Regions from separate parts of the Shewanella sp. NKUCC01_JLK genome, predicted to be linked through region 2. Evidence: riboswitches for the same ligand, from Rfam matches in the RefSeq annotation. Region 2 holds a riboswitch; the other holds the start of a gene.

Region 1 (12,060 bases), 160 kb from region 2:
CTTGCTTTGAGGCAAAAGCTTTTCGCCAGATGAACAGTTCAATGGTCGTTAAGATTGCCATTGTTGCAACAGTGATCGTTGGCGGCATGGCCGCCATTTACTATCTGCCCAATATGGATATAAGAAATATCGCTTTATGGTTATAACAACACGCTCAGTTTAGTAATCAAAACCTTGCTGTGCCTTGATACCCGCTTCGAATGCGTGTTTCAACGGCTGCACTTCGCTAACAGTATCGGCTAATTCGATAATCGCCCGATGACAAGCGCGGCCAGTGATAATCACATGCTGCATGGGTGGACGATTTTTAAGTGCGCTGAGCACGCGTTCCACATCTAAATAGTGATAGCTCACCATATAGGTGAGTTCATCGAGCATCAGGCAATCTATGCTCTCATCTTGCAGCAGCTTTTCGGCGGCTTCCCAAGCGAGTACAGCGGCGGCGGTATCTTTTTCTTTATCTTGGGTTTCCCAGGTAAAACCTGTGCCCATTACATGAAACTCAACCCCTGCACCTTCGAGTAAATTACGCTCACCGCACTCCCAAGTGCCTTTGATAAATTGCACTACCGCGGCTTTTTTACCGTGACCGACGGCGCGGGCCACTGTGCCAAAACCTGAGGTCGATTTGCCTTTACCGTTACCGGTTAACACCAGCAGAATCCCCTTCTCCCCTTGGGCGGCGGCAATTTTAGCATCCACACCGGCTTTCACTTTCTGTTGGCGAGCCTTGTGGCGTTCGGCCTTGATTTGCGCTTGTTCGTTGTCGTTTTGTGCTGTCATGGTCTTCTCTTCACTCTGCTGCTAAAAATGTCTGCTTTTAAAACTTATGCTTCTAAAATTGGCTGTAATTTTTGCATGTCTAAATGCTCGGCTAACACATCGGCTAAACGATCGAGTTGCTGCTCACGTATTTGATTGATATCTATCGCCTTAGCATCGTTTAATCCCGCCCAGCGCAAAATCAACTGACACGCATCAGGGCTATCAAACAGCCCATGTAAATAAGTGCCAAGGATTTGCCCGTCATCGCTTTGCAGGCCATCAGCAAAGCTCACAGATGTGGATTCAGGGATTAACTGCAAGGGCACATTCGTTTGTTCAAGCCTAGGGATAAGATAGCTTGATTCACCGCAGTGGATTTCATAGCCCTGCACAGCAACCTTTTGCCCAAGTAACGTTAGCTCACCGCTCACTCGCCGTAACTGTTTTTCGGCTTTGAGTTCTGTGCTCAGCGGCAGGTAGCCAAGTCCTGCGGTATCACCCGCACTGTCTTCAATGCCTAAGGGATCGGCAATGCTTTGGCCTAACATTTGATAGCCGCCACAAATGCCGAGCACTTTGCCGCCGTAACGCAGGTGAGTGGCAATATCTTTATCCCAGCCTTGCTGACGTAAAAAGGCTAAATCGGCACGCACATTCTTACTACCGGGTAAGATCAATACATCGGCAGCGGGCAAATGAGTGGCGTGACTCGCGGCTTGGGTTTGCAACGACACATAATCAAAATCAATATCGGGATGCAGCCGCAGCGGATCAAAATCCGTGTGATTACTGATCCTTGGGTACACTAATACCCGCACTTTTAAGCGGCTGTTAGCGCCTTTGGTCGGCGAGCTTATCAGCGCATCTTCGGCATCGAGATGTAAATCATGCAGATAAGGCAACACACCTAAAACAGGCTTTTGAGTATAAGCTTCAAGCCAATCGAGACCAGATTGCAACAGGCTAATATCGCCGCGAAAACGGTTGATCACAAAGCCCTTTACCCGCGCCTGTTCGGATTCAGATAACAGCGCTAAAGTCCCGACCAAATGGGCAAATACGCCACCTTTATCGATATCGGCAATGATAATCACAGGACAATCCACGGCTTCGGCAAATCCCATGTTGGCAATATCACCTTCACGCAGATTGATCTCCGCCGGACTGCCCGCGCCTTCAACCACTATGGTTTGATACTGACCGCTTAATCGCTCGAAGGATTCCAGCACAGCGCCAAGCGCGATTGCCTTGTAATCCTTAGATTTAGGTCCAAAAAAGGCCGAGGCTTCGAGTGTTGTCAGGGCTTTGCCATGAACGATAATTTGCGCGCCCGTGTCCGAGCTTGGTTTAAGCAGTATGGGATTAAAATCGGTATGGGGCTCAAGATAACAGGCCACGGCTTGCAAGGCCTGTGCGCGGCCAATCTCGCCGCCATCAATAGTGACAGCGCTATTGAGCGCCATATTTTGCGGCTTAAAAGGCGCAACCTTAATCCCCTGACGGGCGAGCAAACGACAAATGCCTGCCACTAAGGTACTTTTACCAGCATCCGATGTTGTGCCCTGCACCATCAAGACTTTTGCGCGACGAGGTGAATTAACCGCAAGCGTATTAATTGCTGGCGTATTAACTGCAAGAGTGTCAGCGGTATCGAGTGCATTAGCACAGGCTGTGTTGTCTGTGTTTGGAGAGGACATAGGTTTAAAAGGCTTATTCTAGTTTGCAGGTATAAAGATAAAAGCTCAGTCTCAACATCACTTAACTTAGTTAGATTAAAGTGGTTTCAATGCTAAGGGTAAACCAGCGACCACTAAGGTGACATTGTCAGCCAATGCGGCTACGGCTTGGTTTAACCAGCCCGCTTCATCGACAAATTGTCGGCTCAACTCACCTAAGGGCACTATGCCAGAACCGACTTCGTTACTGATCAAAATCACCACTCCCTCAAGCTCGACGAGGGAATCCACAAAAGCGGTTTTCTCGGCCTGCCAACTCGCATAAGCTTTATCGTCAGAGGTTGAAGTGGCAAAGGTGGAAACGGCAAAGTCAGTCGCATTCCACTCAGTCGGCGCGGGTTCATCATCGATGTTAATGTTCGATGCAAGTAATTGATTCGTTAACCAAAGGGTTAAACAGTCTACTAAAATCACTCGCCCAGGTTTTGCTAACCGTTTTAGCAGTGCAGTGAGGGCGAGCGACTCTTCAAACAATTGCCATTCGATACCATCGTCCGATCGTCCCGCTTGATGCTTGGCGATACGTGTCGCCATTTCATCATCTAGCGCCTGCGCCGTCGCCACATAGCAGGCATCGAAGCCAAGCGCAGTGTACTGACGCACTAAGGCTTCGCCGTAGCGACTCTTACCGCTACGGGCGCCGCCTAGGACGAGGTGGATCACAGTATGTTACCCACAACGAGTAATACAAAATAACACACGATTTCAGATATTTGCTGCGCCGCGCCTAAGGTATCACCCGTGTAACCGCCAATCTGGCGTCTAAAGATCACTATGATCAAACGGCGCAGTCCTATCATCACCAACAGCAATGACAATGCCGCTAACCCCTTGAGGAATAACAGCACTAATACGCCGCTGGCGATCAGGATAAGCAGCTCATTAATGCCTTGATGTTGCGATAGCGGCTTAGACTTACTGGTCTCGTCATCGCGGACATATTTTTCACTAAAGATGATACTGGCTGATACCACACGGCTCACTGTGTGCGCGACGATAAGTGCAGAACCCGCCACGACAGGATCGTACAGGGCCAACTCGACTAGCAACTGCCATTTCAGCAGCAAGGCCAACATCAGCGCCAGTGCGCCATAACTGCCAAGGCGCGAGTCTTTCATGATCCGCAGCTTGTCTTCAGCCGTCCAACCCCCGCCAAAACCGTCGAAGGTATCGGCGAGGCCATCCTCATGGAATCCGCCCGTGAGCAAGACGCCAACCAACATAGCTAAAAGAACAGAAACGCCGGCGGGGAGCCAGTTCTGCGTCAGCCAAAACACTATGGCGCTTAACAAACCGACCAGAAGACCGACGAGACCGAAATAACGGCTGGCCTTATTCAACTTATCGCTATCGACTTCGACCCACTTAGGCATAGGAATGCGGGTAAAATAGCCCATGGCAACTAAAAATAAATCTATCTCTTTGTGCCAGCTTTCGCGTTCTGACATAAAGCATCCTTAGTGAATTCACACTTGCTGCAAGGTTTAAAATTAAAACGGTTGGCTAAAAGGCTATTATTTTAAATAAGTAAAATAAGCGACTTAGCAGAGCACATCATACAACAGCCTCAATCCCCGCATCACTAAAACTCGCCATTTGATTGTAAAAATTTACTGAGGCTTGAATAAGCGGCAATGCCAACGCAGCCCCCGTACCTTCGCCTAATCTCAGCCCTAGGGATAATAAAGGTTTAGCCTGCAAAAATTCTAACATTCGCAGATGACCTTGCTCATCGGATTGATGGGCAAAAATCAAATAATCACGCACATTGGGGGCGATTTGCACCGCGACTAATGCTGCCGCTGTCGCGATAAAACCGTCCACGACCACCAGCATTTTACGTTCAGCGGCAGCTAACATAGCCCCCGTCATCTGCACAATTTCAAAACCTCCTAGGCAAGCTAACACTGACTTAGGCCCAGTTAAGGCGCTTTGATGCAGCAATAACGCCAGTTCAATCAGCATCAGTTTACGTTCTAAGGTTTCGCTATTAATGCCAGTACCACGGCCGACACAATCAATCACATCCAGCTGCATGATCGCCGCCATAATGGCCGCAGCAGAGGAGGTATTGCCTATGCCCATTTCACCAAAGGCGACTAAGTTACAACCCGCTTGATGGTGACGTTCAATCAAATCGCGCGCCATAGCAAAGCCTTTATCGACGGTTTCAAGCGCCATCGCGGGCTCTAAATGGATTGCACCCGTTCCAGCGCCAAGACGTTGATCGATAATACCTTCAACTCCTTCAACTGGCGTTAACATACCGCAATCGATCACTTCGAGCTTAAAGCCCACCTGCCGACAAAAAACGTTAATCGCCGCGCCGCCATGGGCAAAGTTTTGCACCATTTGGTGAGTCACTTCGCTAGGGGCAATCGACACACCTTCTGCGGCAATGCCATGATCCCCCGCAAACACTAACATGGTTGGATGGACTATTTTGAGGACATCCGTTTGTGGCTGCTCCGTTTGTTGCAAATCAGTCGCTTGCACGCGGGCAATCTGCAAGGCTAAGGATTCGAGCTGACCTAAGGCACCGGGCGGCTTAGTCTTAAGATCAATTTTCTGCAGAATCACCAGATCCTGCGCTTTACTCACAGGGCTTATTTGAAAAGACACGGCTGACTGAGACATCCACACTCCACTTTGTAATCTACATTAAATAACCACAACGCATCCCGCGTCTATGACGAACATGTCCAATTGTGCATTTCCAATCGCGGGTGGGATATCAACAGAAATACTGATTATCCCGCCAGCCTGCACTTACGACATGACTCTAGGATGACGACTTAACTCTGGGTTTACATCCTGACTAGGTGCCTACGGCATGACCTTGTATTTACGGCATGACTCTACGCTTACGCAAAATCAGCAAAAAGAACATGCTACCTATGGCGGCCGTGATAATGCCCACAGGCAACTCTTGATTACCCAATAGACAGCGCGCTAATACATCAATCCACACCATAAATAATCCGCCCACCAGCGCCGTTAATAAAATCGGCTGACGACCGGGAAACAGCATGCGCACTGTGTGGGGGATCATTAACCCGACAAAACCGATACCGCCACAGGTAGCCACCAAAATAGCGGTAATCAAGGAGCAGAGCAGCAACATATTGAGCCGCAGCTTAGGCACATTCACCCCTAAGGTATGCGCCGTTTCATCCCCCGCCTGCAACGCCATGATCTGCCGTTTCATGCCTAAAATAATGAATAAACTCGCGCCAATCACCAGTGTCGGCAGTACTAACAAGGACCAACTGGCCTTAGCGAAACTGCCTAAACTCCAAAACAGCACAGAGGCTGTCGCCTGCGGACTGGCGAAATACAGCAGCAGACTCGTTAATGCGCCGAACATAAAGGAGGTCGCCACACCAGAGAGCAGCATGCGCTCCACTTGACTATTGAGCCCTAAGCCTGACAAAGCAAGCACTATCAACACCGACAAACTCGCGCCAATAAAAGCGCCCAAGGGCAAGCTAAACCAAAGTAATCCAGACAAGGCACCCGAACCGCTAAAAAGCCCAGAATGTGCCGCCATGCCCGCATTATCAAAAAATCCAGAGCCAGTGAATAAGGTCAACATCACCACAGCGCCAAAGGACGCGCCAGAGCTAATGCCAAACAAATAGGGATCGGCGAGCGGATTGCGAGTCACGGTTTGCAACACACTGCCCGCCAGTGACAAACCCGCACCCGCCACAAAGGCAAGTAAAATGCGCGGTAGCCTGAGCTCCATCACAATGCGTTCGGTCATGCCATTGGCTTGAGTGAGGTTCGTCGCCTTATTGATAAATACTTGAATAACATCCGTAAAACTGATGTTCGCCGCACCAAAACTCGTCGCGGCAATAGGCGTTATCAAAGTGATGATACCTAATACGAGCAGCATCAGTTGTTGTCTCGTCAACGGTGTCACGATACGCCCCAAATATGAGATGAAATATTGTTTACTCCCCTGAGTCATCCACCCTCGCCTCGCTCATTCAGGCCATGATCTACATGGTGGTAACCATAAAAATAGCTGATTAAGGGCTTTTTATGTTGTGGATGGGGCGATACCTGAGCACACACGCCAAACACATCACCAATTCGCGCCTCGGTTAATACTTCGGTTGGCGTCCCCATAGCGCTGACTTCCCCGTTATGGATCAACAGCAAACTGTCGCACAGGGCACTGGCTAAATTAAGATCATGAATAGAGGCAATCACGCTGATGCCAAGGCTACGCACCAATTCGAGGATTTGAATTTGATAGCGCACATCGAGGTGGTTCGTTGGCTCATCGAGGATTAAAAGCTGCGGCTGCTGCACTATGGCGCGGGCAATCAAGGCGCGTTGCTTTTCACCGCCAGATAAGTGCTCATATTGTTGGTGCATCTTATGGCTCAAGCCAACTTTCTCTAAAGCCTTAGCAATACGCTCAGTATCACAGCTCGAATTGGTATCAAACATGCCCTTGTGGGGCGTTAAGCCCATGCTGACCAATTGCTCTGTGGTGAGGTCAAAATAGTGCGGTGTATCCTGCTGCACTACGGCAACGCGACAGGCAAACGCCTTGGGCGACAAACGCTCAATATCTTGATCAAAAAGGGTAATTTTGCCCTGAGTCGGGCGAACAAACCGATACAAACATCGCAACAAGCTAGACTTGCCCGCACCGTTAGGGCCAATCAACCCCAGCATCTGCCCCGTTGTCAGCGTAAAGTTAATATTGGAAAGAATGGTTTTGCCATCGATACACCAGCTCAACTGGCTCACATTGAGCGCGACTGACGGGCTCAATGATGGGTTAGTGTCATTCACGGGGCTATTAGTTTGGATTGCGGAAAGTTTCACCTAAGCGGCGCTCCTATCGAGTCCAAACCTGTATAAAAAAAGGTTGTGCATATTGTCATCTGCTCCCTCGAGTCACCCGCTCGAGAACTAAGGCTGCACGCAGCGATAACAGAAATAGGCAGGTCTCCTGACTCGTAGAAAAGAAGGAGCTAGGCTCTAGAATCTAGATTCTAGGTGCTTCTTTAAACTACTCACAGTTGCGGGCACAGTTCGGGCTGACTGACGAGCAGCTCCCCGATTCCCTATTATGTTTGGGTTGATATGCTCTTTGTTAACAACGCCACTGTGAATAAAAACAACGGAGCGATTCGAACAAAGAGAGTCTATTCCCAACACCTATTTCTGCGACGTTATCACTCATTGCGCATGTAATACGCTATCTCGTTCAAACGTCAGGGAAAAGCATTATCCTACATCTATCCCATTAGGCAATGCTGTTTAAATCAGAATATTTTCATGTCAGCTTATTCTCGCCAAACGATCACGCCTACATGATAGCGCCGAGATAGTGAAATAAGGCCTCAACACCTGCGCCCACTCGGCCAATCTAAACGCCAATAGCAGGCACCCTGTTCATCTTGCAGCACATTAATAGTCACCACGGCCGCCACGGGTAAATCGAGTTGACTATAAAACCCCACCGCCCGTTCAACCCCTAAGGCACGCGCCATTAAGTGACGGATCACACCGCCGTGGGTCACGACCCACACTTGAGTGGCTGGCATATTGTCACCGTTTTCATTAACGGCACTGTTTTCATTACCCATTTTATGTGAGTCAAGGGTCAATCGTTCAAACTCGGCGGCGAGTATCTGGTCAATCGTCCCATTCACCCGCGACTCGAAACTGGCCATAGTTTCCCCATTGGGCGGCGGTGTTTGCCAAGGGTTTTGCCAATAGGCCGCTAAGCGTTTGCCCTCTTGCTGATACAGCTCATCGAGTCGACAACCGTCCCAATCGCCAAAATCAATTTCCTGTAAACCCGACAAAAACTGCGCCTGTAATGGCCTTGACTCAGATATCAGTGCCGCCGTCGAATGCAGCTCGGCGGCAAAAGCGTGGGCAAAATCGGCGCAGCGGCGTGAAGTCGAGCTATAAATCGCGCTACACACGCTGGCCTGTGACTCAACTGCTGCCGACATTTGTTGCCAACCCTTTTTGCTTAAAGGCACATCCACACGACCCCGCAAAATAGCGCCGCCTTCACACTCACCGTGGCGTAACAATAACAATCGAACTTGTTTCATATATGCCTTTTTAGTTAGGGACTAGATGCTAGGAACTCAAGCCAAGGGCCTAAATTCTTGATTCTCGATTCTCGCTCCTAATGCCTTTGACTTTCATCTTGCCCTGACAATCATAAGTCGCGTATTATGGACGTCTATACGTTTAAATGTCCAAAACAAATTTTTAAGAACAAGTATTAAAAAATGTCGGCTGACGACAATAAAATGCACTTAGCATAACAATGGCCGATTTTTGGACTTAACTTAGCTGTATTTAAGGTAATTATTTATGACGATACCCTCTACCAAAGCCGGCCAGATATTGGCAGACATACGCAAACAGCTTGCAGAGCGCATTCTGATCTTAGACGGTGCCATGGGCACTATGATCCAAGGCTACAAGCTGGAAGAAGAGGACTATCGCGGCGAACGCTTTAAAGATTGGCACACTGACGTCAAAGGCAACAACGATTTATTGGTCTTGTCACAGCCTCACATCATCAAACAAATTCACACCGACTACTTAAACGCCGGTGCCGACATCATTGAAACCAACACCTTTAACGCCACCACCATCGCCATGGCCGACTACGACATGCAGTCGCTGTCCGCCGAAATTAACTTAGTCGGCGCGCGCCTCGCCCGTGAAGCCTGTGATGAAGCCTTTGCTGCCACAGGCATTCCACGCTACGTCGCCGGTGTGTTAGGACCCACTAACCGTACGTGTTCGATTAGCCCTGATGTGAACGACCCTGGTTATCGCAACGTCAGCTTCGATGAGTTAGTGACTGCTTACAAAGAATCCACTAAGGCGCTGATTGAGGGTGGCGCGGATATCATTATGGTCGAGACCATATTCGATACCTTAAACGCCAAAGCCGCGCTGTTTGCGATTGAATCGGTATTTGATGACTTATTCGGTCAGCATTCTAAAGACAGATTGCCGATCATGATTTCGGGCACCATTACCGATGCCTCTGGCCGCACACTGACTGGCCAAACGACTGAAGCCTTTTACAATTCCCTTCGCCATATCAAGCCGTTATCTATCGGTTTAAACTGTGCACTTGGGCCAAAAGAATTGCGCCCCTATGTAGAAGAATTATCCCGCATCAGCGAGTGCTATGTGTCGGCGCATCCGAATGCTGGCCTACCGAACGAGTTTGGCGGTTACGATGAAACCCCAGAGGACATGGCGAATGTGATCGAAGATTGGGCGCGCGAAGGCATGCTCAATATTATCGGTGGTTGTTGTGGTAGTACGCCTGAACATATCCGCGTGATCCGCGAAGCGGTGAGCCGTCACGATCCGCGTATTTTGCCGGACATTCCGGTAGCTTGCCGCTTGGCAGGTTTGGAACCACTGACTATCGATGCCAATACACTGTTCGTTAACGTGGGTGAGCGCACCAACGTTACAGGTTCGGCCAAGTTTTTAAAGCTGATCAAAGAAGGCAAGTTTGAGCAAGCGCTTGATGTGGCTCGCGAGCAGGTCGAAAGCGGCGCACAGATCATCGACATCAACATGGACGAAGGCATGCTCGATGGCGCCGAGATCATGCACAAGTTTTTAAACTTGATTGCCTCTGAGCCCGACATCAGCCGCGTACCTATTATGATCGACTCCTCTAAATGGGAAGTGATCGAAGCTGGCCTCAAATGTATTCAAGGCAAGGGCATAGTTAACTCTATTTCCCTCAAAGAAGGCGAAGCCAAGTTTATCGAGCAAGCCACCTTAGTGAAACGCTACGGCGCGGCGGCCATTATCATGGCATTCGACGAACAAGGTCAGGCCGATACTAAGGCACGTAAAATCGAAATCTGTACCCGCGCCTATCGGGTGCTGGTCGACAAGGTCGGCTTTCCGCCAGAAGACATCATCTTCGACCCGAATATTTTCGCCATCGCCACCGGTATCGATGAACACGACAACTATGCCGTCGATTTTATTGATGCCATTAAAGCGATTAAAGCCACCCTGCCCCACGCGATGATTTCGGGCGGCGTATCGAACGTGTCGTTCTCATTCCGCGGTAACAACCCAGTGCGCGAAGCGATCCACGCCGTTTTCCTGTACCACGCCATCAAAGTCGGCATGGACATGGGGATTGTCAACGCGGGCCAGTTAGCCATTTACGACGATATCGATCCTGAGCTTAAAGTACGGGTCGAAAACGTAGTGCTTAACTTGCCCTGCCCAATTGAAGGCTCAAGCAATACCGAGCAGTTACTTGAAATCGCGGAGAAATTCCGCGGTGATGGCGCGCAGGTCGGTAAAAAAGAAGATTTAGAATGGCGCATCTGGCCGGTGAGCCAACGCTTATCCCATGCGCTCGTCAAAGGCATTACCGAATTTATCGATGAAGATACCGAAGCCGCTCGCCAAGAAGCGAAACGTCCGCTGGATGTGATTGAAGGCGCCTTGATGGACGGCATGAACGTGGTCGGCGACTTGTTCGGCTCGGGCAAAATGTTCCTGCCGCAGGTGGTGAAATCGGCGCGGGTGATGAAAAAAGCTGTGGCTTACTTAAACCCCTATATCGAGCTAGAAAAGGTCGAAGGCCAATCTAACGGCAAGATTTTGATGGTGACAGTAAAAGGTGACGTGCACGATATCGGCAAGAATATCGTCGGTGTAGTGCTCGCCTGTAACGGTTTTGAGGTATTCGATTTAGGTGTGATGGTGTCGGTGGAGCGAATTCTCGACGCCGTGAAAGAACACAATATCGATATCATCGGCATGTCGGGCCTCATCACGCCGAGTCTGGACGAAATGGTGCACAACGTGAAAACCTTCCACCGCGAAGGCTTAACCATTCCGGCGATTATCGGCGGTGCGACTTGCTCGAAAATCCACACTGCGGTGAAGATTGCGCCCCATTATCCCCATGGCGCCATTTATATCGCCGATGCGTCCCGCGCCGTGCCTATGGTGAGTAAGCTCATCAACAACGAGACTCGCCAAGCGACCATAGACGAAACCTATGCCGAATACGACGACATGCGCACTAAGCGCCTATCCCAAGCAAAGCGCAAAGAGATAGTGTCACTCGAAGCGGCCCGTGAAAACCGCTGCCAACACGATTGGGCCAATTACACCCCGTTCACGCCAAACGTGCTCGGTCGCCAAGTATTTGATAATTATCCATTAGAAGACTTAGTCGAGCGTATCGACTGGACACCGTTTTTCCGCTCGTGGGAATTGCACGGCCATTACCCTGAAATCCTCACCGATAAAGTGGTCGGTGAAGAAGCGCAAAAGCTGTTCGCCGATGGTCAGGCCATGCTCAAACAAATCATCGAAGAAAAGTGGCTCACGGCAAAAGCGGTTATCGGCTTATTCCCAGCCAATACCGTGAATTACGACGACATTGAGCTCTACACAGATGAATCGCGCACCACAGTCGAAATGACCACACATCACCTGCGGATGCAGCTTGAGCGTGTCGGCAACGACAACTTCTGCCTATCCGACTTTGTTGCGC
Region 2 (12,060 bases):
ATTTGCGCAGGTTGGCATTTGCGATACGGATTTAACCGCTGAAGAAGCCAAACTCCAAGCATGGCTAGACAAAGGTTTTCATGGCGAAATGGCCTATATGGCTACCCATGGCATGATGCGCGCTCGCCCGCAAGAACTGCATCCGGGCACAGTGCGGGTGATCTCCGTACGGATGGACTATTTGCCACCCGAAGCTGGCTTTGCAACGAATCTCACCGATCCCAACTTAGGTTATATTTCCCGTTATGCCGGAGGTCGCGACTATCACAAGTTGATCCGCGCTCGACTTAAAAAGCTCGGAGATCAAATCAGTGCAGAGTTAGTTGCTCTCGGTTTCGATGCCGCTGACTTTCGCCCCTTTGTTGACTCAGCCCCTGTACTTGAGCGCCCCTTAGCAGAAAAAGCCGGTATAGGCTGGACAGGTAAACACTCACTCATACTCAACCATGAGGCTGGCAGTTGGTTCTTTTTAGGTGAGCTACTGATCAATTTGCCTCTACCTGTGGATATTCCCATTCAAGAAGGCTGTAACACTTGTGTCGCCTGCATTACCTCCTGCCCAACGGGTGCAATCGTAGAACCTTATGTGGTCGATGGCAGACGCTGTATTTCCTATCTCACCATTGAACTGCAGGGCGCTATTCCCGAAGAATTTAGGCCACTCATGGGCAATCGCATCTATGGCTGCGATGATTGCCAACTCGCGTGTCCCATCAATCGCCAAGCGCCGCTGACTGAAGAAACTGACTTTCATATTCGTCCGCAGTTAAAGCAACCTGACCTTCTCAGCCTTTTTGCTTGGAGCGAGGCCGAGTTTCTTAAACAAACTGAAGGCAGCGCCATTCGTCGCATTGGACATAAACGTTGGCTACGTAATATTGCAGTAGCACTGGGTAACGCTCCCGCGAGCCCAAGCATTATTGCCGCACTTAACGCCCGCAATCACAGCGAAGATATCGATGAGATAGTGCGTGAGCATATTGAATGGGCGCTTAATGCCCAGCAATCGCGCCTTGCTGAAAGCGCAGCAACTGAACAACAAAAAGCCCGCCGCAAAACCGAGCGCATGGTGCGCATTATCGAAAAAGGCTTACCGCGAGATGCTTAAGTCAATCGGCAAGCAATAAACAACGGATGCATAAGCATCCGCTGTTACTAATTCAATAAGCTCAGTAAAAAAATATTTCACTCAAGCATAATATTAACCAAGGCGGCGACGTAGTTCTCGCGTGGCATCGACCATGTTTTTCAGTGCGGGTTCAACTTCATCCCAAGTACGGGTTTTTAGGCCGCAATCTGGATTAACCCATAGCTGACGTACGGGCACTTTTTGCGCCGCTTTCTCGATTAAGTGCACCATGGCCTCCACACTTGGAGTGTTTGGCGAATGAATGTCATACACACCGGGGCCAATTTCATTTGGATATTCAAAATCTTCAAAGGCGTTGAGTAACTCCATCCGTGAACGCGAAGTCTCGATAGTAATCACATCGGCATCCATGGCGGCAATCGCGGCAATGGTGTCATTAAACTCGCTGTAACACATGTGGGTGTGGATTTGAGTCTCATCAGTCACGCCAGCAGCGCTGAGTTTAAAGGCATTCACCGCCCAATCTAAGTAGGCTTGCCATTCACTTTGTTTCAATGGCAGACCTTCACGGAAGGCGGGCTCATCGATTTGTATAATGCCAATACCGGCATTTTGTAAATCCACCACTTCATCACGGATCGCCAGCGCCAGCTGAGTCGCAATCACATCGCGGCCGATATCTTCACGGGCGAATGACCAATGCAGAATCGTCACCGGGCCAGTCAGCATGCCTTTTACAGGCTTGTCGGTGAGACTTTGGGCAAACTCGGCCCAATCAACCGTCATCGCCTTTGGACGGCTAACATCACCATAGATCAACGGCGGCTTAACACAGCGTGAACCATAACTTTGCACCCAACCATTTTTGGTAAAGCCAACACCCGCAAGCTGCTCACCAAAGTATTCCACCATATCGTTGCGCTCGGCCTCACCATGAACCAGTACATCGATACCGAGTTTAAGCTGGCGGTCGATTGTATCGCGGGTGACTTGCTGCAATTGCTCTGTATATTGTGCATCACTCAGATCGCCCTTGCGCCAACGACTGCGTAGTCCACGGATTGCTGGTGTTTGTGGGAAGGAGCCAATGGTGGTGGTCGGCAACAGAGGTAAACGGTATTTCTGCTGCTGCACTGCTTGGCGTACGCTGAAATCACTGACGCGCTCATAATCGGCAGATGTCAACGCGGCAACGCGGGCAATCACTTGACTGTCGGCGGCCTGCGCTTTCGCCTCACGGCGCGCCAAACAGGTTTGCACAATCTCTTTTGCCGCGGCCGATTCAGGTGCCAGTAGCAATTGGCGCACATTGGCCAGTTCGAGTAATTTTTGCTTCGCAAACGCGAGTTGTTGACGCAGCGCAGGCTCAAGCGTGGCTTCCACCTCTAAATCCACAGGGCTGTGCAGGAGTGAGCAAGAAGTACCGATCCACAAGCGATCTCCGAGATCACGGGCAACCGCGCCTATGCGTTCGGCAATTAAATCCGCCTCTGCCGCCCACACGTTGCGGCCATTGACCACACCCGCCGACAAAATTTGATCTTGACCAAGCGCATTGGCAAAGACTGCCAATTGATCCGGCGCTGTGACTAAATCGACATGCAACCCCGCGACCGGCAAGGCCGATACCAGCACTTGATGGTGTGCGATACCGCCGTAATAACTGGTAAGAAGGATCTTCACCTTCGCAGTGCTGAGTGCTTGATACGCCTCAATGATCGCCGTTTGCCATTCGCCATCCAATTCCAATGCGAGAATGGGCTCATCGAGCTGTACCCAATGCACTCCCTGAGCAGCAAAACGCGCCAAAATGTCAGCATAAGCAGCTAATAAATTGGGTAATAAGCTTAACTTATCAAACTCTTGGCCCACGGTTTTAGCAAGGAACAAGTAGCTAACAGGGCCGAGTAGCACAGGTTTTACTTTATAGCCTAAGGACTGCGCTTCACTGACTTCATCGAAAAATTGCTCATAGGCAATCGAAAACACTTGGTTTTGGCTGAGCTCAGGTACCAGATAGTGATAGTTAGTATTGAAATACTTGGTCATTTCAGAGGCTGGCGCATCTTGTCCCGTTGGCGCTCTGCCGCGGGCAACACGGAATAAAGTATCGAGATCGATTGTCCCTTCACCACGATGACGCTCAGGAATGGCATTTAAAGTCGCGCTTAAGGTCAGCACTTGATCATAAAAGGCAAAATCACCTACGGGAACTTGCTCAATGCCCGCAGCAGCTTGCCACTGCCAATGGGTGCGGCGAAGTTCACTCGCCACTTCACGTAATTCCACCTGAGTGCTCTCACCACGCCAGTATTTTTCTAAGGCAAATTTCAATTCACGACGACGCCCAATACGGGGAAACCCAAGACTATTTAATTGCATACTCTATCTTCCTTTATTTGAGATAAGCCACATTCGGCACTTGCACCCACCAGATTGTTTTCTCTTGGCACTTTTCAGCACTTCAGCCTTGATAAATAACAATGGGCGTCTGGACGTCTAGAAGTTTATTGTGTTAGTCTCTATGCCAGCAACCGAATTGATTTCAAGCACAACATGAGCGAAATTCACTTGGAGTGAACATGATCGAACTAAGACACCTGCGAACCTTAATGGCCCTGAAAGAAAGCGGCAGTTTGGCGGGCGCAGCCAAAAAACGTTTTGTCACTCAATCCGCCCTCTCCCACCAGATTAAGGAGTTGGAGCAAAGGATTAACTCGCCCATTTTTGTGCGTAAGAGTAAGCCACTGTCATTCACCCAAGAAGGTGCACGCCTGCTGCATCTGGCCGAAGAAATTTTGCCTAAAGTGTTAGAAACCGAGACAGATTTGAAGAATGGGCTGGAAACCGAAACCAATCAGTTGCGTGTCGGCATTGAGTGCCATAGCTGTTTTCGCTGGTTAATGCCTGTAATGGAGCAATTTAGGCAAGATCATCCGGCAGCCGAGTTAGACTTGTCGAGCCGTCATCTGTTCGACTCGCTCAATGCCTTAGAAATGGGTGAACTGGATATTGTATTAACCTCAGATCCTGTGCCTGGGCATTCACTCGCCTACCAGCATTTGTTTGATTTTGAAGTGAGGTTAGTGGTTGCTAAGGATCATCCTTTAGCGAAAGAAGCCTATGTCACCCCTAAGCAATTAGCACACTTGCCTATTATCAGTTATCCAGTGCCGTTGACACGTTTAGATATTTATCGCCACTTTTTAGAGCCTGCGGGCATAGAGGCGGGCGAGCAAAAAACCTGTGATTTAACCATGATGTTATTGCAACGCATCGCCTGTAAAGACGGCATAGCCGCACTGCCAAGCTGGTCGATTAATGAAGGACATGGACTGAGTCTCGCTACGGTAAAACTCGGCCAAGAAGGCCTGAAACGACCGCTATTTGGTGCCTATCGCCGCCACAGTGCTAACTCTGCATTGATCCAAAATTGGTTACAACTGGTGGCGAGGGAAGGTTTATCCCGCCAGCAGAAGACGAATTAATGCGGGTGACATTGAATAAAAAAGCCTGCGAATGCAGGCTTGTTTATTGAGTCAAATGACTATTTCATAGCATCGACAAATTACAGCGGATTCATCAACAATCCACGCATAGACAAGACACGGCGCAGTATCAACCCTGATGAATTAGGATTACGGGTCTGACGCAAATTATGGGCGATCATAAATTCTTGACGCAGATCCTGATCGAGATCTAACGCCTCGAACGCTTCGATGGTTAAGGTCTGTTGTTGATTATCAATCAATGACTTAATCACACTTAAAGGAAATGACTGTTCGGCATTAGCATTTAAATAGGCAAATGCGGTCAGTGCGATAATTTGGCCGAACACACTGAACAGAGCTAAGGTTTGTACTTCGTCAGCATCAACCTCCACACCTTCCATATCCGCTAAGCTATCTACCGCATCCGTTGCAATATCTTCAGTCAGCTTCCAATAACCTTGGACCAACTTTTTATAGGGCTGTGGCAGTTCATCGAGGCGTTCTTTTAAATAGAACGTAAAAGCGTAGCGATAGATATTAACTTGACCTAAGCGGATCAAAGCTTCTTTCAACGAACGAGTTTTGTGATTTTCCACTACAGCAGCCTGTGCGGAATTACTGCGCATAAGCATGTGCGCTGCCAATGCGGGATCGCTCGAGATAATGTCAATCACATTACGAATGTCGCCTTCAGCAAGGATCGCTTTTTTGAGTGGAATTAGAATTCCTCGGCGGCCAATCACTTGCTCTTCGTTCGCTATGATAGCTCTAACTTGAGTAAAAACCTGTTGCTCAAGATCAGTCATAAGACACTTTACACCTGTTTATTAACAATAAGATGATTCGGTTACAGCTCACATCATACCTAAAATACTAAGAATTTCAGCCATAAACAGCAGAGTAAAATATAAATTACTCCTATTTAGTGATGACTGCCCGCTAACACTATAGATAACGACAATTAAACCACTCTACTAAAACGATATTCAAGACTATACCTATTTTAAGATTTATTCTTTGAACTCAGCGTAAAAAATAAAAAGCCAGACTCAGTCTGGCTTTGTTATTAGATAGCTCATTAATAATTAGAAGCGGTAGCCCACAGTGAAACGAATATCACGGCCTCGACCAGAATAGTAACTATCCCCCCAATCGCCACCGTAATAACCTGCACTGACATAATCTTTATCGAATACATTATCGATACGCAAACTAGCAAGCCAAGCATCACGATTATAATTCAAGGCTAAATTACCAAGCACGTAACTTGCTAGCTTATCACCTTGATTAGCGTTATCGCCTTCGATAAAACGATCACCCGTGTAGATAGCTTCGGCAAATACTTGGAAATGCTCAGCAAAATCCATGCTGACATAACCGCGTCCCGTGTGTTTTGCCACCCAAGACAGCTCTTTGCCATCGTTAGCACCATCGGTAAATTCGGCGTCGGTATAGTTATATTCCAGCCCTAGCTGCAGCGCTTTAGTGATCTGCCAATCCCAATCGGCACCCGCGCCATAACGACGAGAAGCGTCGGCATTAACGTTTGCACCGTTGAAATTTCCACCTATGGGTTTAACTGCACTCGAGTCATAAACAATTTCATCCTCTAAATCGAGACGATATAGGCTGACTCGCAGGGTTTGACTAGCGACAGCCCAATCCCAACCCGCCTCATAGGAACGGCCTGTTTGCGGCTTTAAGCCAAATACGCCCGGCGATGTATAAGCTTGCTCATCCACTTTGGCAAAACGGAAGTTATCATCGGCGCGCACGTAGAGTCTGTGCTCCGCAGTTGGGCGGTAATTTAAACCCAGTTCGAATGCGTGGGCATTTTCGTCTAAATCCATGCCATTAGGATAGACATTGCCATCGACTAACTCGTCGGTCACCCGCGCATAACGGCCACCCACAACGTAACTTAAAGTATGGCTTAAAGGCACTGTAGCTTGTAGATAGGCGCTTTGCATTTGCTGCACATTACTGCGCGCCATAGTGTCAAAATCAGCCTTGCCACGGCTGATGTCTAAACCTGTGACTAGGTTTAGCTCGCCTTGACGCGTGCTGTAATTCGCTAACGCTTTAGGGCTAAACATTAACAGTGAGCGTGTGTTATGGCTGTTCGCCCCCCAATTAAGAGAAGACACCAAGGTATCGCTGTAATCTAAATCCGCTGCCAGCGCCCAGTTTTGATTAAGCTGATGCTGGTAACCCGTTCGCGCCGCAGTGGTCATCTCGTGGGCATACTCTACCTTATTTGATGAAGCACGGGGATCGTCTTTAAATTGCTTTTCAGTAAGCGAGCCCGGATTTTCACGATCGTTATCGTAGTAGCTGGTTTCAACAAAGAACGAGTCTGTGGCTGTTTTATATTGAATGCGGCCAAGAATAGAGCCGGTTTCGTTGGCATTATGCTGGCGATAGTTGTCACCTTGGTTGTAACTACCGGTGAAAAAGTAACGCCAATCTTTGTTGATCGCGCCAGACACATCACCACGACCTTCATAGGTATCAAAGCTACCGCCAGATAACTGCACGCTGCCGCCAGTATTTTCAGGGGACTTAGTGACAATATTAATCACCCCGCCCACGGCTTGATCGCCATAAAGTACACCTGCACTACCCGATAAAATTTCAATACGATCCACTTGATTAAGCGGAATGGCATTAAGGCTAGGTGCGGCGATATCGATATTATTGAGACGACGACCATCAAGTAAAATCAGTGTGTTATTAACGGCAGTGCTGGCGCTAAAACCACGCATAGCAAAGCTAGTTCCAATATTGTTATCCGAAATTTGAATACCGCTTTGACCGCGTAAGACGTCGGTCAAATTAGTCGCGCCACTCATTTCAATCGCAGCGGCATCAATCACATTCACATTGGCGGCAATATTTAACGGGGTCTTATCAGAGCGGCCGATCACGACAAGATGCTCGTCGACTTTAGCTGTGCTGGTATCGTCAGCCGCCATAACGGGCGCGATAATTGAAAAACTGCAAAGGCTGCCGATCAGCAGCGCGATTTTTGTTGGATTTGTTCCCATTTTACCTTTAACTCCTGCAAGGAAAACGGGGCATTGACGCCACGATACCGTTAATTCAGTCGTAAATACTGACGGTGATTATCGCATTTTGAGATCTGCCCACCGAAATCTCAAAAACACCTTTAGGGCCGGTCTCCGGACTTAGGCTATGTTAATCCATTAAAAGTTAGATTAACGCGAGACTGACCTTTCACATTCTGACTTTCGGGTTCACTCTTGAACACACCAATCAAACGCGGTCTTCTCTCACCTTTTACCGTTGCGGGGGCAGTGCCAGAATTTCACTGGCTTCCCGATTATCTCACGACACTATCATCGTAAGCACCACAGAAGGTTGACTCAAAATTAGGTTCAAAGGGCGTACAATCTGTTAACGCCCAACAAGGCTCAGAGCATATCAGACCTGAGCGCGCGCATTATAGACGTCTATACGGATGAAAGTCCATTAATCTCAAGTTAGCGAGAAAACTCACATGAGCTAGAAAACACCATCCCAGTTTTTTGCCGCAGGTTTTGGTCTGTCTTTGCTCAAAATCGCCTGACGCTGCTCAGGGGTTTCACATTGGGCAACGGGGGTAAAATCCAGCGGTTTAATCACTAACGAGTCAGCAGGTTGCACTGGCGACTTGTCGAACATTGGCAAATTCATCGACCAAGAGACCAGCTCCCCCTTTTCGCTGATGCCAACATAACCGTCATTTGCGCCATCTAACCAAGTAAGGCGCGGAATACGTGCAATCAACTTCTCCACATTTTCACGGTTGGCGCGATAACCAACAGGCACCACTTTGCCATCGGGACGCGTAAACACAAAGGAGGCAGGCCCTTGGGTAATGATGCTGCCTTCCTGCCAATATTTATCAAGAATCTCTTGGGCATAGTGAAACCCAAACATATGAGCGTAATCAGTATCGTCGGCCACTATTTGCGGCACGGCCTTATCCCGCAGTAATAAAAAGCCTGAGCCAATGCTGATAATCTCTTTTACCCCTGTGATATTGTTTTTTTTAATCCAATCGACACCACAGTTAATCCCATCGCCCCAAAAATGCGCATCCCCCGTAGGACTTAAAATCGCAAAGGCACAATTGTTTGCCGTCATACTCGCCACATCCTTTAAGGCGCTGCGGATCGAGTAAGCATCACTGCGCCAACCCCAACTCACCACAGTGCCGTCCTTTTTCAAGGCGGCATAGGTGTGTTGAAAATATTCGATCTTCGCCACATCCGTAAGCTGCGGGAGTAACTTTTTCATATTGGTCGACTCTTCAACCTGCCCCCAAATCACCGCGCTACCTTCTTTTTTGAGGGCGACAAAACTGCGTCCTCTGGCAAAGATATCGACAACATCAACTAATTGATCCTGCACATGTAAGCTATTGCCGCCGTAGGGGCCATAACCCCAAGTGTGTACCTTGCCATTAGCATCAAGGGCCGCAATGGCCTCTTGATTAGCGAACAACTTGGTAATATTGGTCATGCGGTTTTGTAGGGCTTTGTCGAGGCTATATTTCCCCGCATTGCCCCAGTACACCACAGTGCCATCTTGACGTAGCGCGGCAAACCCGTCCTTAACTGGGACGATTTGCTTAACTTGCTTAAGCTGCTCCGTCACCTCCCTGCTATCACCGCCAGCATAACTGTCGCCCCAAGTGATCACCTCACCAGATTGTGTTAACGCCGCAAAGGCCGAACTGTTGGTGACCACAGTCTCGACTGCGGGTAAATCACAGGGAATATGGCGATACTGTGGACTCGGATTTTCCTTAAGTTGGAGTAGTTTGCCGTTATCAAACTGCAGCAATGACTCGTTATTACTTTCCAGAACGGCCATAGGTTGAGGATCGCTACAGCCAGAAATCTGCATGGCAACCATGCCCGCGAGTAAAGCCTTAGGCCAAGTGATTCGATAAGTGAGCATTACTTATTTCCTTGTATTTGCTTGGATATGTCATTCAATGTTGTGCAGCGGACAGAGCGAGAATGGATTTACCTAACATCGCCTAATGTCAAAAATGGGCAGAATTCTAGCAGCTTGTTGATAAAAAGACGAAAATGCTCACAGTTTACTCTGCAAGTCCCCTCCTCAGGCTAGCGCCTAACTGATGGCATGCTATTCTAAGCACCCATCACCGCTGTTTAAAGGAGTAACAGTATGACTCGCCCTATTATTCTGGATTGCGATCCCGGCCATGACGACGCTATTGCGCTCATTTTAGCTCTCGCCCATCCAGAGCTGGTTCCACTGGCCGTCACCACCAGCGCCGGTAACCAAACGCCGGATAAAACGCTCAATAATGCCCTGCGGATCTTAACCTTATTAAATCGCAGTGATATTCCTGTCGCTGGCGGCGCCGTCAAGCCATTAGCTCGCGAATTAATCATTGCCGACAATGTCCATGGTGAAACCGGACTCGACGGCCCTGCATTGCCAGAGCCCAGCTTTGCGCCACAAACACTCAATGCCGTAGAACTGATGGCCAAGAAAATTCGCCAAAGCGATAAGCCTGTGACACTCGTCCCCACAGGACCACTCACCAATATCGCGCTTTTGCTCGCCAGCCACCACGAATTACACGCCAAGATCGAACGCATAGTGCTAATGGGCGGCGCAGCCGGTGTCGGCAATTGGACGCCTGCCGCCGAGTTTAATATTTTTGTCGACCCTGAAGCCGCCGATATTGTCTTTAAATCCGGTATTCCCATTACTATGTGTGGGCTCGATGTGACTCATCAGGCGCAAATCATGGATGAAGACATAGAACATATTCGCGCGATTCAAAATCCAATTGCTCAGTGCGTCGCCGAATTATTGGATTTCTTTATGATTTACCACAGAGATCCTAAATGGGGCTTTATTGGTGCGCCATTGCACGACCCCTGCACTATCGCTTGGTTGCTTAAACCTGAGCTATTTGAGGCGCAAGATTGCTGGGTAAGTATTGAAACCCAAAGTGAGTTGACCTTAGGCATGACAGTGGTCGATCGCTATCAGCTCACAGGTAAAGCCGCCAATGCGACTGTGCTGTTTGGGATCGATAGGCAAGGCTTTGTCGATTTACTGGTAGACAGTTTACGCGTCTATGATGCAACTTATCTCAATCGCAGATAAAAATGACAGTGAGTCTTCTATGAGCCAGATACTCGTTATCGGCAGTGCAAATGCCGACCATGTGATGAAATTTGAGTACCTGCCCGCTGCAGGGCAAACCTTAATGAGCCGAGATTATCGCCTCGAACTGGGCGGTAAGGGGGCCAACCAAGCCGTCGCCTGCGCACGCTTAGCCAAATCAGGTTCACGCACTGATTTTATCTGCCATCTCGGCCAAGACAGTATCGGCGATAATATGCGTCAAAGCTGGATGAAAGATGGCATCAGTGCGGAAGGGATCCGCCAAATAGCCGGACTGAGCACAGGCACTGCCATGATTTTTATCGGTGATAACGGTGAGAATACGATTGGCGTTGCCGCAGGTGCCAACGCCAGCCTTTCACCCGATGACTTAGAAGCTCATTACGCTCTGTTTGCTAATGCGGAGTACTTGTTAGCACAATTGGAAACGCCCGCTGCCACAGTGGCAAAGGCGCTGCAAATAGCCAAGAATCTTGGCGTGACGACTGTGCTAAATCCTGCTCCAGCGACGGCACTTGGCCAAGATGTACTCAAGTGGGTAGATATTATTACCCCCAATGAAACCGAAGCAGAAGCCTTAACGGGAGTTGAGATCAACCATCTTGATGATGCACACATGGCAGCGCAACTTCTCCACCAGCAGGGAGTAAAGATTGTGGTCATAACCTTAGGTAGCCGTGGCGCATATATCAGCAGCCCAGGTTTTAATGGGCTAATACCTGCGTTTGAAGTGCAGGCCATAGACACAGTCGCCGCAGGGGATACCTTCAATGGCGCCTTAGTTGTGGGCTTAAGCGAGGGCATGTCGATTGCTGCAGCCGTGGGATTTGCCAATGCAGCCAGTGCCATTACTGTCACTCGCCCTGGTGCACAACGTGCGATTCCCTATCGACAGGAGCTTTCGTACTAAAAACGTAAGACGTTCTGAAGTAGACGCTCTGCGTTAGAACCTATAAATTATCATTTATAAATCAAATATATAAATAATAGTTCCTGAGTACTTAGTTCACTCCAACTAAGTACTCACCTATGTTTACCGCTAACAATTTTGCCGCCAATAACAATGTAAGCTTTCAACCGAAAGTTGCATATACATAATTTACACGCTGATTTCATTCCCATTTAATGAAGATTGCTTATGCTGGCAGGTGCATGTCCGAGTCAAAACGGCTCGGCTACCCTTGTTCAAATAAGGAAGTACCAGATGAAAGCAAAAAGCACAGCTTTACGTAACGTGACCAGCACTAGCCTAATCGGCCTAGGATTATTATTCGCTAGCCAAGCGAGTGCCAACGAATG

The links. A riboswitch is a leader RNA that binds a small molecule or an ion and turns the genes downstream of it on or off. The one in region 2 is predicted to bind cobalamin.
Region 1: it holds a riboswitch for cobalamin, as region 2 does, so the genes downstream of both, KO537_RS02595 (ABC transporter ATP-binding protein) here and KO537_RS03215 (TonB-dependent receptor) in region 2, are expected to answer to the same signal.

Annotation. Positions count from the first base shown of each region.
Region 1 covers NZ_JAHKRD010000002.1:52,143-64,202, forward strand. The annotation lists gene cobO (cob(I)yrinic acid a,c-diamide adenosyltransferase) at 160-783, opposite strand; gene KO537_RS02570 (cobyric acid synthase) at 828-2,462, opposite strand; gene cobU (bifunctional adenosylcobinamide kinase/adenosylcobinamide-phosphate guanylyltransferase) at 2,538-3,164, opposite strand; gene KO537_RS02580 (adenosylcobinamide-GDP ribazoletransferase) at 3,161-3,949, opposite strand; gene cobT (nicotinate-nucleotide--dimethylbenzimidazole phosphoribosyltransferase) at 4,056-5,138, opposite strand; gene KO537_RS02590 (iron ABC transporter permease) at 5,347-6,477, opposite strand; gene KO537_RS02595 (ABC transporter ATP-binding protein) at 6,474-7,349, opposite strand; cobalamin riboswitch at 7,449-7,649, opposite strand; gene KO537_RS02600 (histidine phosphatase family protein) at 7,871-8,596, opposite strand; gene metH (methionine synthase) at 8,865-12,060, shown strand, end outside.
Region 2 covers NZ_JAHKRD010000002.1:210,227-222,286, forward strand. The annotation lists gene queG (tRNA epoxyqueuosine(34) reductase QueG) at 1-1,108, shown strand, start outside; gene metE (5-methyltetrahydropteroyltriglutamate--homocysteine S-methyltransferase) at 1,202-3,472, opposite strand; gene KO537_RS03205 (LysR family transcriptional regulator) at 3,673-4,578, shown strand; gene KO537_RS03210 (HDOD domain-containing protein) at 4,659-5,387, opposite strand; gene KO537_RS03215 (TonB-dependent receptor) at 5,667-7,628, opposite strand; cobalamin riboswitch at 7,737-7,972, opposite strand; gene KO537_RS03220 (hypothetical protein) at 8,107-9,549, opposite strand; gene rihA (pyrimidine-specific ribonucleoside hydrolase RihA) at 9,784-10,740, shown strand; gene rbsK (ribokinase) at 10,760-11,671, shown strand; gene azu (azurin) at 11,966-12,060, shown strand, end outside.